3 regions of the Undibacterium sp. WLX3042 genome follow, and region 1 is predicted to be linked to each of the others. Evidence: predicted binding sites of a transcription regulator. Region 1 holds the regulator's gene; each other region holds the start of a gene.
The links. The regulator LexA, encoded in region 1, represses DNA repair genes until DNA is damaged. The targets are predictions, from matches to a motif close to ACTGTATNNNNATACAGT.

Region 1 (4,261 bases):
CTGGAGGTGCTGGATCCCGAGCAAAATCATACTTTCTCAGATCATTACATCGAGGTTGATTTCGATCTGTCTGATGTGATGTTTGTGGCGACGTCGAACTCTTACAACATTCCTCCGGCTTTGCTGGATAGGATGGAGGTGATCCGCCTTTCCGGTTACACCGAAGACGAAAAAACCAGTATTGCTCAACGTTATTTGCTGCCAAAGCAGATTAAAAATAATGGGCTGAAAGAGGCGGAAATCGCAGTCGCAGAAAGTGCAATCAGAGACATTATTCGTTACTACACGAGGGAGGCTGGCGTTCGTTCTCTGGAGCGTGAAATTTCCAAAATTTGCCGTAAAGTAGTCAAAATGCTGTTGCTGAAGAAGAGCGAGAAAAAGGCGACTATTACCTCTAAAAATCTGGATAAATACCTGGGGGTTCGCCGTTACGATTTCGGTGTTGCGGTAAAAGATAACCAAATCGGTCAGGTTGTCGGTCTGGCATGGACGGAAGTCGGTGGCGATCTTCTGACGATTGAGGCGGTGTCGATGCCTGGTAAAGGTGGTGTCATACGTACCGGTACGCTTGGTGACGTCATGAAGGAGTCGATCGAAGCTGCACGCACGGTGGTGCGCAGCCGTGCTCAGCGTTTGGGCATCAAGGCGGACGTTTTTGAGAAGAGTGATATTCACATTCACGTGCCTGAAGGGGCAACGCCAAAGGATGGTCCTTCGGCTGGTATTGCGATGACAACAGCGCTGGTTTCTGTGTTTACCGGAATCCCGGTAAGAGCGGATGTTGCAATGACTGGCGAGATTACGTTGCGTGGTGAGGTTCTGCCGATCGGTGGTCTGAAAGAGAAATTGCTGGCTGCACATCGCGGTGGGATTAAAACAGTTTTAATTCCAGAAGAAAATGCAAAAGATCTTGCTGAGATTCCGGATAATGTTAAAAACAAACTGGAAATTATCCCCGTGCGTTGGATAGATAAAGTGTTAGAAGTTGCTTTAGAACGACAGCCTGAACCTCTGGTGGATGCGGAGATTCCCGTTGCAGCAGGATCAGCTGAGCCTCAGGCTGATCTTGCAGTGATGAAACATTAATATTTTCCTCAATAAAAAAGCGCCCGAATTTCCGGGCGCTTTTTTTTATTAAATCTCGCTGTGTTTCAGACCCAGTTCCGCATGAGTCCGACAGCCAGCCCTTCCAATGAGAAATTCTCTTCGTTTTCACTGACTCTGATTGTTGAATAGTCAGGATTTTCGGGAATTAATTCAACCGAATTCCCGGTTTTTTTGTAGCGCTTAACTGTGACGTCATCACCAATTCTTGCGACAACGACTTGTCCGTTTCGCGCGACGTCAGTCTTCTTTACCGCCAAAAGATCGCCATCAAGAATCCCCGCATCCCGCATAGACATGCCGCGGACTTTCAGTAGGAAATCCGGCTTTGCCGAGAACAGTGCAGGATCGACCTGGTAACTGGTTTCGATGTGTTCGGAGGCGAGTATTGGAGATCCGGCGGCGACGCGACCAACCAGTGGCAGGCTGATTTGGTGCAGTGCGGCTTGCATTGAAGCGGTTTGCTGACCTGTAATGTGGCTCGATAACTCTGATTCCAGCAGGCGTATGCCGCGTGATGTTCCTGGAGCTATTTCGATGACGCCTTTTCTCGCAAGTGCTTGCAGATGCTCCTCGGCAGCGTTCGTTGATCGAAAGCCTAGTTCTGAGGCTATTTCAGCGCGTGTTGGTGGAAAGCCTGTATTTTGAATGGCATCTTTGATTAAATTCAGGATCTGCTCTTGTCGGGCTGTCAGCTTAAGCATTTTGTGTAAACGTAAGTCATTACGCTGTATATAAGAACAGTCTGTATTTTTATACAGTAAGATGCGAAGTGCAAGAAAATTTTATGATTATATGTAATCTTGCGCCGCCAAAGTTCCCATGCGCCGAATTGATTGAATAAAACGAAAAAGTGCGCTATCATCGTCGGCTTTCCTCTTCCTGCACTCGTCTTGACGCCGAGGCAGGCTATTTTTATTGTCCACAAGGAGAATATATGCGTCATTATGAAATCGTATTTATTGTACATCCCGATCAAAGCGAGCAAGTTCCTGCGATGATCGAACGTTACAAAGCTAGCGTTGTTGCACGCGGTGGTCAGGTTCACCGTGTTGAAGACTGGGGCCGCCGTCAATTGGCTTACATGATTCAAAAACTGGCTAAAGCACATTATGTTTGCATGAACATTGAGTGCGATGCAGAAACATTGCTTGAGCTGGAAACAGCATTCAAATTCAATGATGCCGTTCTGCGTCACCTGACAGTCAAAATGAAAAAAGCTGAAACAGCACCATCTCCAATGATGAAAGCTGTTCAAAAAGAAGACGCAGCTAAAGCGCAACGCGTCGAAGCACCAGCTGCTTAATTCATTTGATTTGAAAAAGGTCGTATAAAAAACAGTGAATCAACTGACAGTGAAGGCACGTATCTTAGAGAAATCAGTGATACGGTACACGCCGGCTGGGATACCGATAGCGTCTGCGATACTGATGCACAGTTCTCAGCAGGTGGAAGCCGGAACAGGGCGATTGGTTGAATTTGAAATTCCGGCACAGGCTGCCGGTGACATTTCAGGAACATTCAATGAGTTGCCTTTAGATGTTGAGATTGCATTCACAGGTTTTTTAGCACGCAAAAATCGCAACAGCAAAAGTCTGGTATTTCATATCAGTGAAATACAGGCACATTTACTAGATTAGGAGCCAAAAATGGCATTCGGTAAAAAATTTGATAAAAGCAAATTGAAGCAAAAGCGTCAACAACAAAACCCTTTGTTCAAGCGTAAAAAATTCTGCCGCTTCACAGCAGCACATGTAGAAAAAGTTGATTACAAAGATATCGACACACTGAAAGATTTCGTGCAAGAAAACGGCAAAATTATGCCAGCACGTCTGACAGGTACTAAAGCACTGTACCAACGTCAAGTTGATACAGCGATCAAGCGCGCACGCTACTTAGCGTTGCTGCCATACACTGATCTGCACACAGCGTAATTGACGACAGGTATTAGGAGAAAAATATGCAAGTTATTCTGATGGATAAAGTCGTTAATCTCGGCAATCTTGGTGATGTAGTTCGTGTTAAAGATGGTTATGCACGTAACTTTTTGATTCCACAGCGCATGGCTCGTCGTGCGACTGCAACTGCAATCGCTGAATTTGAAGCGAAGCGCGCAGAACTGGAAAAAGCAGCTGCAGCGAAACTGGCGGCAGCTCAGGCGCAAGGAGAGAAACTGGAAGGCTCTACAGTCCAGATTTCTCAAAAATCTGGTGTTGATGGTCGTTTGTTCGGCTCCGTGACTAATTTTGACATCGCTGAAGCGCTGACTAAAGCCGGTTTCACTGTAGAAAAAGCTCAAGTGCGTATGCCACAAGGTCCATTGAAAACAACAGGTGATCATGCTGTTTCTGTTGCTCTGCACACTGACGTTGTTGTTAACGTGAACGTTTCCGTTGTTGGCGAGCACGCTTAATCAGCTGTCAGCTAAAAATTTTAAAAGCCGGGGTTTCCCCGGCTTTTTTTATTTTGAGCGTAAATTATATAAATAATTTTGTATTTTTATTTTGTTGTACACACCGTACTTTGTCATTGACGGTCTTTATTTGTAATTCTATTTAGCAGGTATAATGCGCGCCATGAAAGCCGCTACTGATCCACAACTTGATGCAATCCGCGTCCCCCCCCATTCCATTGAGGCAGAGCAGTCTGTTCTCGGTGGTCTTTTACTTGATAACGCTGCATGGGATCGTATTGCAGACTTTATCGGTGAAGAGGATTTCTATCGCTATGATCACAGAATTATTTTTCAGTGCATTGTCAAACTGATTAATTCTTCGAGGCCGGCTGACGTGATTACTGTCTACGAAGCGCTGAATGGTATGGGCAAGGCAGAAGAGGCGGGCGGCCTTACCTATCTGAATGCGCTGGCGCAAAACACGCCGTCGGCAGCAAATATCCGCCGTTACGCAGAAATCGTACGTGATCGCGGAGTGTTACGCAAATTGATTACTGTTTCAGATGAAATTGCTGGTAATGCTTTCAATCCTCAGGGTAAGGAAGTCAAGCAAATGCTGGATGAGGCTGAATCGAAAATCTTTGCGATCGCTGAAGAAGGTGCACGCGGTGCCCAAGGTTTTCAGGCGATTCAACCTTTGTTGACACAGGTTGTGGAGCGTATTGATGAGTTGTACAACCGTGATAACCAGAATGATATTAC
Region 2 (4,261 bases), 390 kb from region 1:
GGCAACAAAATAATCGCGGGCCTGGGTTTGCGTAGTCCACCAGCCCGCTTCTATACGTTCTGCGGGTGAAACTATCGTCAGAATTGAGCGGTAATACGGACGATGTTGCCGCAACGTCAGCGGCAATGGCTGCGGCAATAACCATGCGGGTCTGTGGAGCAGAGCAGCAGCAGGCATCTCTGCACCTGCCGGGCGTTTTTGCATGACCGATATCCATTGATTCGCAATTTCAGGCCGGTGATCAGCCAGTGGCGCGGCTTGCAAGACATGATCCTCGCCCAGCCGGGCCACCAGCAAGGCCAGCAAACGCTGATGGTCTTCCGGCTTGCCTCCCGGTTCGGGAAATAAGGATTCGCTTTGCACATCCAGTGCGACTGTTTCCGGGGCTTCCAGCACCAGCGCAATCACAGCCGATGGCAGGCTGAATTGCGCTAACTTTTCTTTGAGCAGTGGCAGCAAATGCGCGTCTTGCCAGCAAGCTTCAGCCATAACGATGTTCAATATGCTTGGCGCGACCGCCTGACGACCGCGCTCATGCTGCAACTGCAGGCGGATTTGCTTCACAGCGAGACGATGCACACTGAGCCAGCCGCTTAATTGCCTGAGCAGGCTATGGCAATACGTCAATATCATATCGCTGCGCTCCAGCCTGTCGGGCAATTCCAGGCTGGCATGGAATCGCGGCGCTGCCACGACCCAGGTGAATAAAGTGCTCTGCCTGCCATAGACCTGATCCAGCTCATCCAGCAAGGCTTTACCAAAACGGCGTTGCACACCAGCGCGCGGCAGTTGTTGCAGATGAAAAAGTGTGTGACATGCCAACCCTTGCAATAATTCCAGACAGGGACGGGCATGTATCAGCAGACTGACTGGCAGCCCATTCAGCCGGGTGGGCAAGCGCTGCGGATGTAAACACTGCGCGCCGGATTTGTGCTGGCGGGCCGCATCACGCGCCAGTATGCAGGCGGCTTTGGCAAACGGGGCGCAGGCAATGGTGGTATGCAAACCCAGTATTTCCATGGTTTGCCGTACATGCTGACGTAATGCCCGCAAGCCACCGAACAGACGCAAACTGGCACCGATATCTAGCACGATGGTGGCTTCTTCTGCGATGGCCACCTGCGGCGTATATCGCAACAAGGCGAGGGCTGCAGCCTCTAAGGCATTTTTTTGTCTGACTAAATCCCGCTGAAACAACTTTGCCGTTGGTAACAACATGAAAACGCCGCCACGCCGCATGCCTGCGCGTACGCCAGCCTGTTGCGCAGTTTCAGACATCGCTGTCACGCGGTTTTGTTGTAAGACGACGCTGCCGTGATCTTCTCTGCGTCGCTGCCAGTACGGTAAAAACACATCCAGCTCCAGCAAAGGGAAATGCACCGCAATCCAGAGCTGCGGTGGTCCAGCTGACTTACTGGCTGTTGCGAGTTTGTGCGATCTGCCTGACGACATTTCTGTATTTGCATCTGCATTTACACTGATTTTTCGCTCATGTCGCGAAAGGAAGGGGGCAGTCATACTTCAGCCTTTTGCATCACTCAGATGCATGCTTAGCTTGCAGATGATTGTGAAAAACAGCGGAAACTTTGTGCCGGACAGATGTGGTCTCGACAGGTATAGAAGGTGAGATTTCCGGTGCACGCGGGCTGATATAGGGATTGAGATGCGGATTGAGATACGGGTGATCAGGTAAATACAAAGGCAAAGGTGCCTCGCGCAATGCCCCGCGTCGTTTAAGTAAATGCACTTGCAAACCAAATGCTGTCGGCCGCACGCTGACACGCAGAGGTGCAGGCGATGCAGAGGCTGCCGCACGTAAAGGTCGTATCAGACAAAACAAAGTCTCAGAGGCTTGTGCTGCCAGATGCAGTCGTCGCAATGCCTCGGTGCGTATCTGCGGCTGCCAGAATAGCAAGGTACCGCAACTGCCATGCCGTAATATTTGCTCCGCAGCCCACAAACTGTCTGCATGTTTATCGCACGCTACCCACAGTAATTGCGATGAGCACAATTGCTGACTCAATAAAGCCGTGACTTGCGGTGTGTAGGGGGGTGCCAGCAAAGCAAGCGGGCGGGCGCCCATTTTTTTTATTGCCGGTAATAACAGTCGTAACTCTGCTGTGCCTGCTTGTTCGGTCAGTATCTCTGTCAGCTGACCTAATGGCCAGCCGCTATCCGGCAACTCCCGGTTCAGAGCTATGTAGCCGCTTGCCACTGTTTTTGCCACGCCGTGCGCGAGTTGCGATGCTCGCCAGAGTGCGGGGTGCAGGTCTTGTAGGCCATTCAAAACAGGGATTTGCGTATTCTTATTCATGCCAAAATAAATTTATACTGATTATACGTACAGTATAAATCAGACTATCTGAACTGCAATAGTTTTTCAGACGTAGCTGCAATATCGCTGGAAAGTGAAGCCAGATAATGCTTTGCGGGGATATACAGATTTCTCGGCAGTGGAAAGTTTGCGACACTTTTAAATATACTGATTGCACATACAGTATCTTATGTTAAAGTGCTTTCCATGGACAAACGATGAGTCAGTGATGAATGAAAGCCTCACTGAACGATGCAGTCGATGATGTCCTTCGCGATCTTTTTTGTAACAAGGTAGTTCATTATTTTTTGTAGTAACCGGAAATGCTCTGCGCTTCAAGGGTCAGAAAAAAGTATGAACTGCCTTTATAACCAACCCGGAGATTCATTTATGGCATACCTCGATCAGTCTTTTGATACGCGTTTCAGTCTGCAATTGTCGCCAACTTCTTTTTTACTGCGCTTAGGCCGTCGTGAGATATTCGTCTGCCGCGATTACAGACAGCGTGCTTATTACGTCAATCCCGTATTGGATTGCTCCACAGGTGTACAGCCAGGACATCTGGAAATTTTGTTCTGCAAGAAATGGCTGATTATTTTGTCCAAGGCAAACTGGTAAGCGCTGAGGATTCGCGCCTTATGCTTCGCAATATGTACGCCTGATTTTGCTATTTTTGTTATTGCTTGCGCATACTTTAGGGCAGCAGTATCAGCAAGCGCAACAGCCTGAGCAGTAGCCTTGCAGGTAAGGCTGGGGAAATGATCAGGGGCGCAATATCAGCGTGCCGATATAGCCAACAGGCAATGCCAGCGCATAGATTTGAGCATCTTTTAAAACCGATGCCATCTGTTGCTGAACGTGGTCGTCGTACTCTGTTATGGCAATGCCAGCACATTTAAAACGCGCTTCCATCATTGTCCAGTAATGCGCAAACAGCGTTGCGCGTTCACCATCTTGCACCTGTTGTAGTGCTGCGATTTGCTGAGGACTGAAATAGATACCGGCAATATCCTGCCAGTCATCCATAGCCTTTACTGCCATCAGATCGATACCCGGCTGCTGTTTCTGACTGATCGCGGCCAACGATAAGCCAGGTTCATGGCTGACGGAAATAAAAACTTCTTGTGTAGCGATGAAGCATTGCAGTTTGCTACCTGCGACACGTATCAGCCGTATCTCTTCCGCTGCGCTGGAAAATGCCTGCATCAGTAATTCGGTGATGGCGAGATGCAATTGTTGCCTGGCGGTTTCGCGCTGAAGATTTGGTGGGAAAGACAGTCCGATCACCACATTGGACTGTTGCCTGAAATAATCGAGAGCAGACCAGCGCTGTGTTTCCCAGTTAAACACAGCAAAAGCTGGCAGACGTATACCTTGCATGTCTGCTAGCTTTTGCATTTATTTACCTGTCATCGCGGCCGGGCAACCGCGCCAATGCGAATTCGCAGGAATAAACTCCCCTTTCATCACCAGCGTCAGTGCCCCCAGGCTTGCATCATTACCGACAACCGCGCTATACAACACGGCACTGCGCGGCCCCATGTAAACACGTTCACCGATGCTGACATGATCAATTTTCATGACGCGATCTTCAAACAAATGGGTTTGCGGGCAGGCGAGAGCATTGATTTCGCTGTGGTCGCCAATGCTGACGCAATCAAACTCGGTAATATCGGTTGTGTCCATATACACACCGCGACCAATTTTGCAGCCAAGCAGATTGAATGCTAGCGGTAACCAAGGCGTACCACGCAGATAGCGCATGAAATTCGGTACAGCAATCCCTTCGTATAAATTCGTAATACCTTCCGATAACCAGACAAATGGTGTCCACATGGGGACGCTGGCTTTCTTGTAGCGGAAAATCAGCAGCCATTTCAACACCAGTACAAAGACAAAACTGCCGACTCCATACAGCAAGCCTGAGGCTACCAGGTAATACAGCAC
Region 3 (4,261 bases), 950 kb from region 1:
TGAAGTGGGACGATTTTGAACATCAGTATTTCGCGAAAATGGAAAAGACCGGTGTCGTCAAAAGCATGAAAGATTTTTATTGGGATATCCGGCCAAAACCTGAATACGGAACGATAGAACTCCGCGTCTGCGATACACCGCTGACAGTGGAACGGGCAGCAGCATTGGCCGCCTATCTGCAAATGCTATGCGCCTATTTGTTAGAAAAACGCGAAGCAGCGCCCGAAGAAGACGACTACCTTGTCTACAACTATAACCGCTTCCAGGCATGCCGCTTCGGCCTCGACGGAACCGTGGTGCATCCTAAGACTTATGTCGGTTGTTCATTACGCGAAGACATTTTAACCAGTCTGCGACGCATGGAACCTTATGCTGCAACGCTCGGCAGCCAGGAAGCACTCTCGCATTTGGAACAAATTACGCATGAAGGCAACGACGCCCATTATCTTCGTCATCAATATGATGAAAGTGGCAGTACAGAGGGAGTGGTCAATGCCGCAATACAGCGCTTTCGTCAGGCCGTCTGATGCGCATACATCCGAATAGGTGACGATGATCAGTTGAACAAATCAATTTGCAATTGCTTTGTTTTGTCTTCATCTGCTCCAGCTTTAGATAAATTGCTGGCCTTCACGCCGAGCAATCGCAGTTTTTGATCCAAAGGTAAGCGGCGTACACACTCACCGGCATACCGGCGGATCACTTCTGCGCTTGCCGTTGTCGCTGGCAATCGGATGTCCCGGGTCGCAATGCGGAAATCCGCATACCGGACCTTGATGCCTATCGTGCGACAGACATAGCCTTTATTTCTGAGATCATTGCTCACACGTTTACAGAGATCGGTAAAGATGACCGACAGCGTTTCGCGATCACGATGTGCATGCAAGTCACGCTCAAAAGTCGTCTCACGACTAATCACTTTAGGGGCCGAACTTGTCGTGATTTCCCGCTCGTCGATACCGCGCGCACTGTTATACAACCATAGCGCATAATTTCGCCCGAAGGTATTCTGCAGCAACTCTGGATCTGCATCAGCCAATTGCCCGATGGTGACGATATTCAGGCGCAGCAACTGTTCCGCCGCTTTTGGGCCGATGCCATTTATTTTCTTTACAGGTAAAGGCCATATCCGTTGCGGGATATCGGCCTCATGTAAAATCGTCAAACCATTGGGTTTGTCTAACTCGGAACCGATCTTGGCCAGTAACTTGTTCGGTGCGACACAAATTGAGCAGGACAAGCCCGTTGCCGCGACGACCGCTTGTTTAATTCTTGCAGCGAGCGTCGCCGATTCTTCAGGAATGCTGCTCAAATCAATATAGATTTCATCGATACCCCGGTCTTCAATCTCAGGCGCGATACTGGCAACGGCATTTTTAAACAACCTCGAATAATGGCGATAAGCATCAAAATTCGCTGGCAATAAAAACGCATCCGGGGCTAATTGCGCCGCTTTCATCAGACCCATCGCAGAAAAAACACCAAGTGCGCGCGCTTCATATGTAGAGGTGGTCGCAACACCACGGCCCGCATAATTTTTCAGGTAAAAAAACCGGCGACTGCCATCTGCATCAACGATAGGCGCATACTCCTGACGCCCGCCGATCACAACCGAATGCCCTTTCAGTTCCGGATAACGCAACAGCTCTACGGATGCATAAAATGCATCCATATCTAAATGCGCAATGCGGCGCGTATGAATCAACTCAGGATTCAGCGTTGAAGTCGGCGTCATAATGACAATAGGAAGAAGGTTGCATCTGCGATGGACAAGACGTCAGTAACCCGGACATCTGATTTTCCTGTACGGGATACATTGATTGAAATCTCAATGAATGAAATTTTGAGCCTGCGTATCATTGTTCTGAATATGTCTATTTTATCCGTTTTTTGTCACAAAACTGTATAAACATACAGTTAATTACACCTTTTTTGCGCCAGATCAGCGATGACAAAGCGCAAAAATTACGTCACTATCTGAGAATTTTCCTTTCCTCCTGCTTCAGCATGAAAAAAACTTTCTCCTTTCTCTCCAGACTCATTTCCGCGTGCGCTATTGGTCTTGCGTTCAACCTTGCACATGCTGACGTTGCCAGGCCATATGATGAAACCGCCGACGCGCCCGCCGCAGTCGCCAGGGCACTGACACAGGCACAGGCCAGCAACAAAAAAGTGCTGGTGATTTTCGGTGCGAACTGGTGCAAGGATTGTCTGGAGCTCGACCGCTCTATGCAAGGACAAAGCGCTGCGCTGATCGCCAGTAAATTCATCGTGGTGAAAGTGGACGTCGGTCAGTTTGATAAAAACCTGACGCTGGCAAACAGTTACGGCAATCCGATTAAAAAAGGTATTCCTGCTGCTGTCGTATTAAAAGCAGATAACAGTGTCTTATTTGCCTCTAAAGGTGGCGAATTATCAAATGCGCGCAAAATGAGTGAACAAGGCGTGTATGATTTCTTCAATCAGATCGTGACGCAGCACCCTTAATCACAACTGCGGCTGTCATCTGAGACATGCATCGCCGGCGTTGCCGGTCAGGGGCAGAATAGCGGTTTTACGTTGATCGCCCCTTTTTTCTGTCCGTTTTTTCTGTCTATTTTTAAGCAAGCAGATGTCTGTCACACCACCGCCACCGAATCCGCTTGCTGCAGAGATCAGGGCAGCAGAGCTGAGAGCGCTGCAGGCCAGTCAGACCTTGCTGAATAATTTTTCGCGCTTTCTGCCGGCAGTCTTTTTCCAGTATCAGCGTTTTTCAGACGAACGCTTTTGTTTCAATTACGCGAGCGATGCGGTCGAACGCTTGTTTGAATTTAGTGCGGCGGAACTGTGCGCAGACATCAATATTCTGTTCAGCAAAGTCCATCCGGCAGATCTGCCTGCATTCATGCTCAGCGTGCGTACCGCTGCGAAAGACCTGCGTCTGTGGACGCATGAATTCCGCATCGTTCTCAGGAATGGAGAGGAACGCTGGATGGCGGGCGAGGCCAGCCCGGAACGCCAGGAAGATGGCAGTCTGCTGTGGCACGGCTGTTTCATGGATCAGACCCGGAGTAAAAAAACTGAACAGAATTTAATCACCGCCGAACAACAGCGACGCCTCGTGATGCAGGCGTCAAATCAGGGTTTGTACGACATCAATCTGAACACCGGCGCCGCCACCTTCAGCCCCGAATACAGCAACATGATCGAACACTCGATCGACGAGTTTGCCGATCCGTTTGCATTCTGGGATTACTTCTGGAAACACAGTATCCATCCGGATGATGTAGATGCTGTCAGAAATGCCTATCGGACTCATTTTGCGTCCAAAGGAAAAACCGATTACCACGCCGAGTTCCGGCAGAAAAACCGTGCCGGTGAATGGCGCTGGATTATGTCGCTGGGGGCCGCCGTTGAATGGGATGAAAATCAACGTGCTGTTCGTATTGTCGGCACCCATATCGACATTACGGAACGCAAACGCACGGAAGAGCAATTACGTCTGAATCAGGAATTGTTGCGATCGAATAATGCCCGCTATAAGGAACTGGCGCGCGAACTGGAAATCCTGATCGCCAATGCACCGGTGGGCATTATGTTCGTCAGCAAAGGCGTCATCATCCGCGCCAATGATGCGCTCGCAGAATTATGCCGCTTCCCAGATGCGCAATCGATGATAGGAATCAGAACCACGTTTCTGTACCATGACGATGACGACTACCGTTCATTCAGTGAAGCGGTCATACCCAGCCTGATTGCGGATGAACTGGTAGAGCTGGAATGGTATCTGCGCCGCGCCAATGGCGAATCCTTCATGGCCCGGGTTGCCGGACGGGCACTGCCGGCCGAATCCTATGAACAGGGTGCGGTCTGGATGGTCGAAGACATTACCGGACAGCGCCAGACCCTTGATGCGCTGCGCGAAAGCGAAAGCCGCTTGCAGCGCATCATGAATTCCAGCCTGATCGGTATTTTGTATGGCAGTGACGGTCCCAGGCTGACGGATGTCAACCGCATGTTTTGTCAGATGTCCGGATACACACGTGAACATCTGCTGGCAGAGCAGTTTCTGTGGCGGGTCGTGTTATCAGAACCGGATCAGTATCTGGTGCATCAGGCATACACCGAAATGCTCAGCACCGGTACCACCTCGCCGTTTGAAGTCATGCTGCGGCGTGCCGATGGTTCCGCCATACCCGTGCTGGTGGGTCTGGGTTATCTGGAAAATTCGCCGCGTGAGTGGGTCGTTTTTGTCATGGACATCAGTGAACGGCAGCGGATC

Region 2: the regulator LexA is predicted to act here: its motif matches at 2,331-2,348, upstream of imuA (translesion DNA synthesis-associated protein ImuA).
Region 3: the regulator LexA is predicted to act here: its motif matches at 1,901-1,918, upstream of dinB (DNA polymerase IV).

Annotation. Positions count from the first base shown of each region.
Region 1 covers NZ_CP186698.1:2,182,393-2,186,653, reverse strand. The annotation lists gene lon (endopeptidase La) at 1-1,086, shown strand, start outside; gene lexA (transcriptional repressor LexA) at 1,152-1,808, opposite strand; gene rpsF (30S ribosomal protein S6) at 2,042-2,410, shown strand; gene priB (primosomal replication protein N) at 2,445-2,744, shown strand; gene rpsR (30S ribosomal protein S18) at 2,754-3,038, shown strand; gene rplI (50S ribosomal protein L9) at 3,065-3,517, shown strand; gene ACPAOP_RS09930 (replicative DNA helicase) at 3,681-4,261, shown strand, end outside.
Region 2 covers NZ_CP186698.1:2,568,310-2,572,570, reverse strand. The annotation lists gene ACPAOP_RS11630 (Y-family DNA polymerase) at 1-1,452, opposite strand, end outside; gene imuA (translesion DNA synthesis-associated protein ImuA) at 1,535-2,314, opposite strand; gene ACPAOP_RS11620 (hypothetical protein) at 2,705-2,932, shown strand; gene ACPAOP_RS11615 (4'-phosphopantetheinyl transferase family protein) at 3,077-3,712, opposite strand; gene ACPAOP_RS11610 (Pls/PosA family non-ribosomal peptide synthetase) at 3,713-4,261, opposite strand, start outside.
Region 3 covers NZ_CP186698.1:1,234,292-1,238,552, reverse strand. The annotation lists gene ACPAOP_RS05585 (YbdK family carboxylate-amine ligase) at 1-527, shown strand, start outside; gene dinB (DNA polymerase IV) at 557-1,735, opposite strand; gene ACPAOP_RS05575 (thioredoxin family protein) at 2,008-2,487, shown strand; gene ACPAOP_RS05570 (PAS domain-containing sensor histidine kinase) at 2,612-4,261, shown strand, end outside.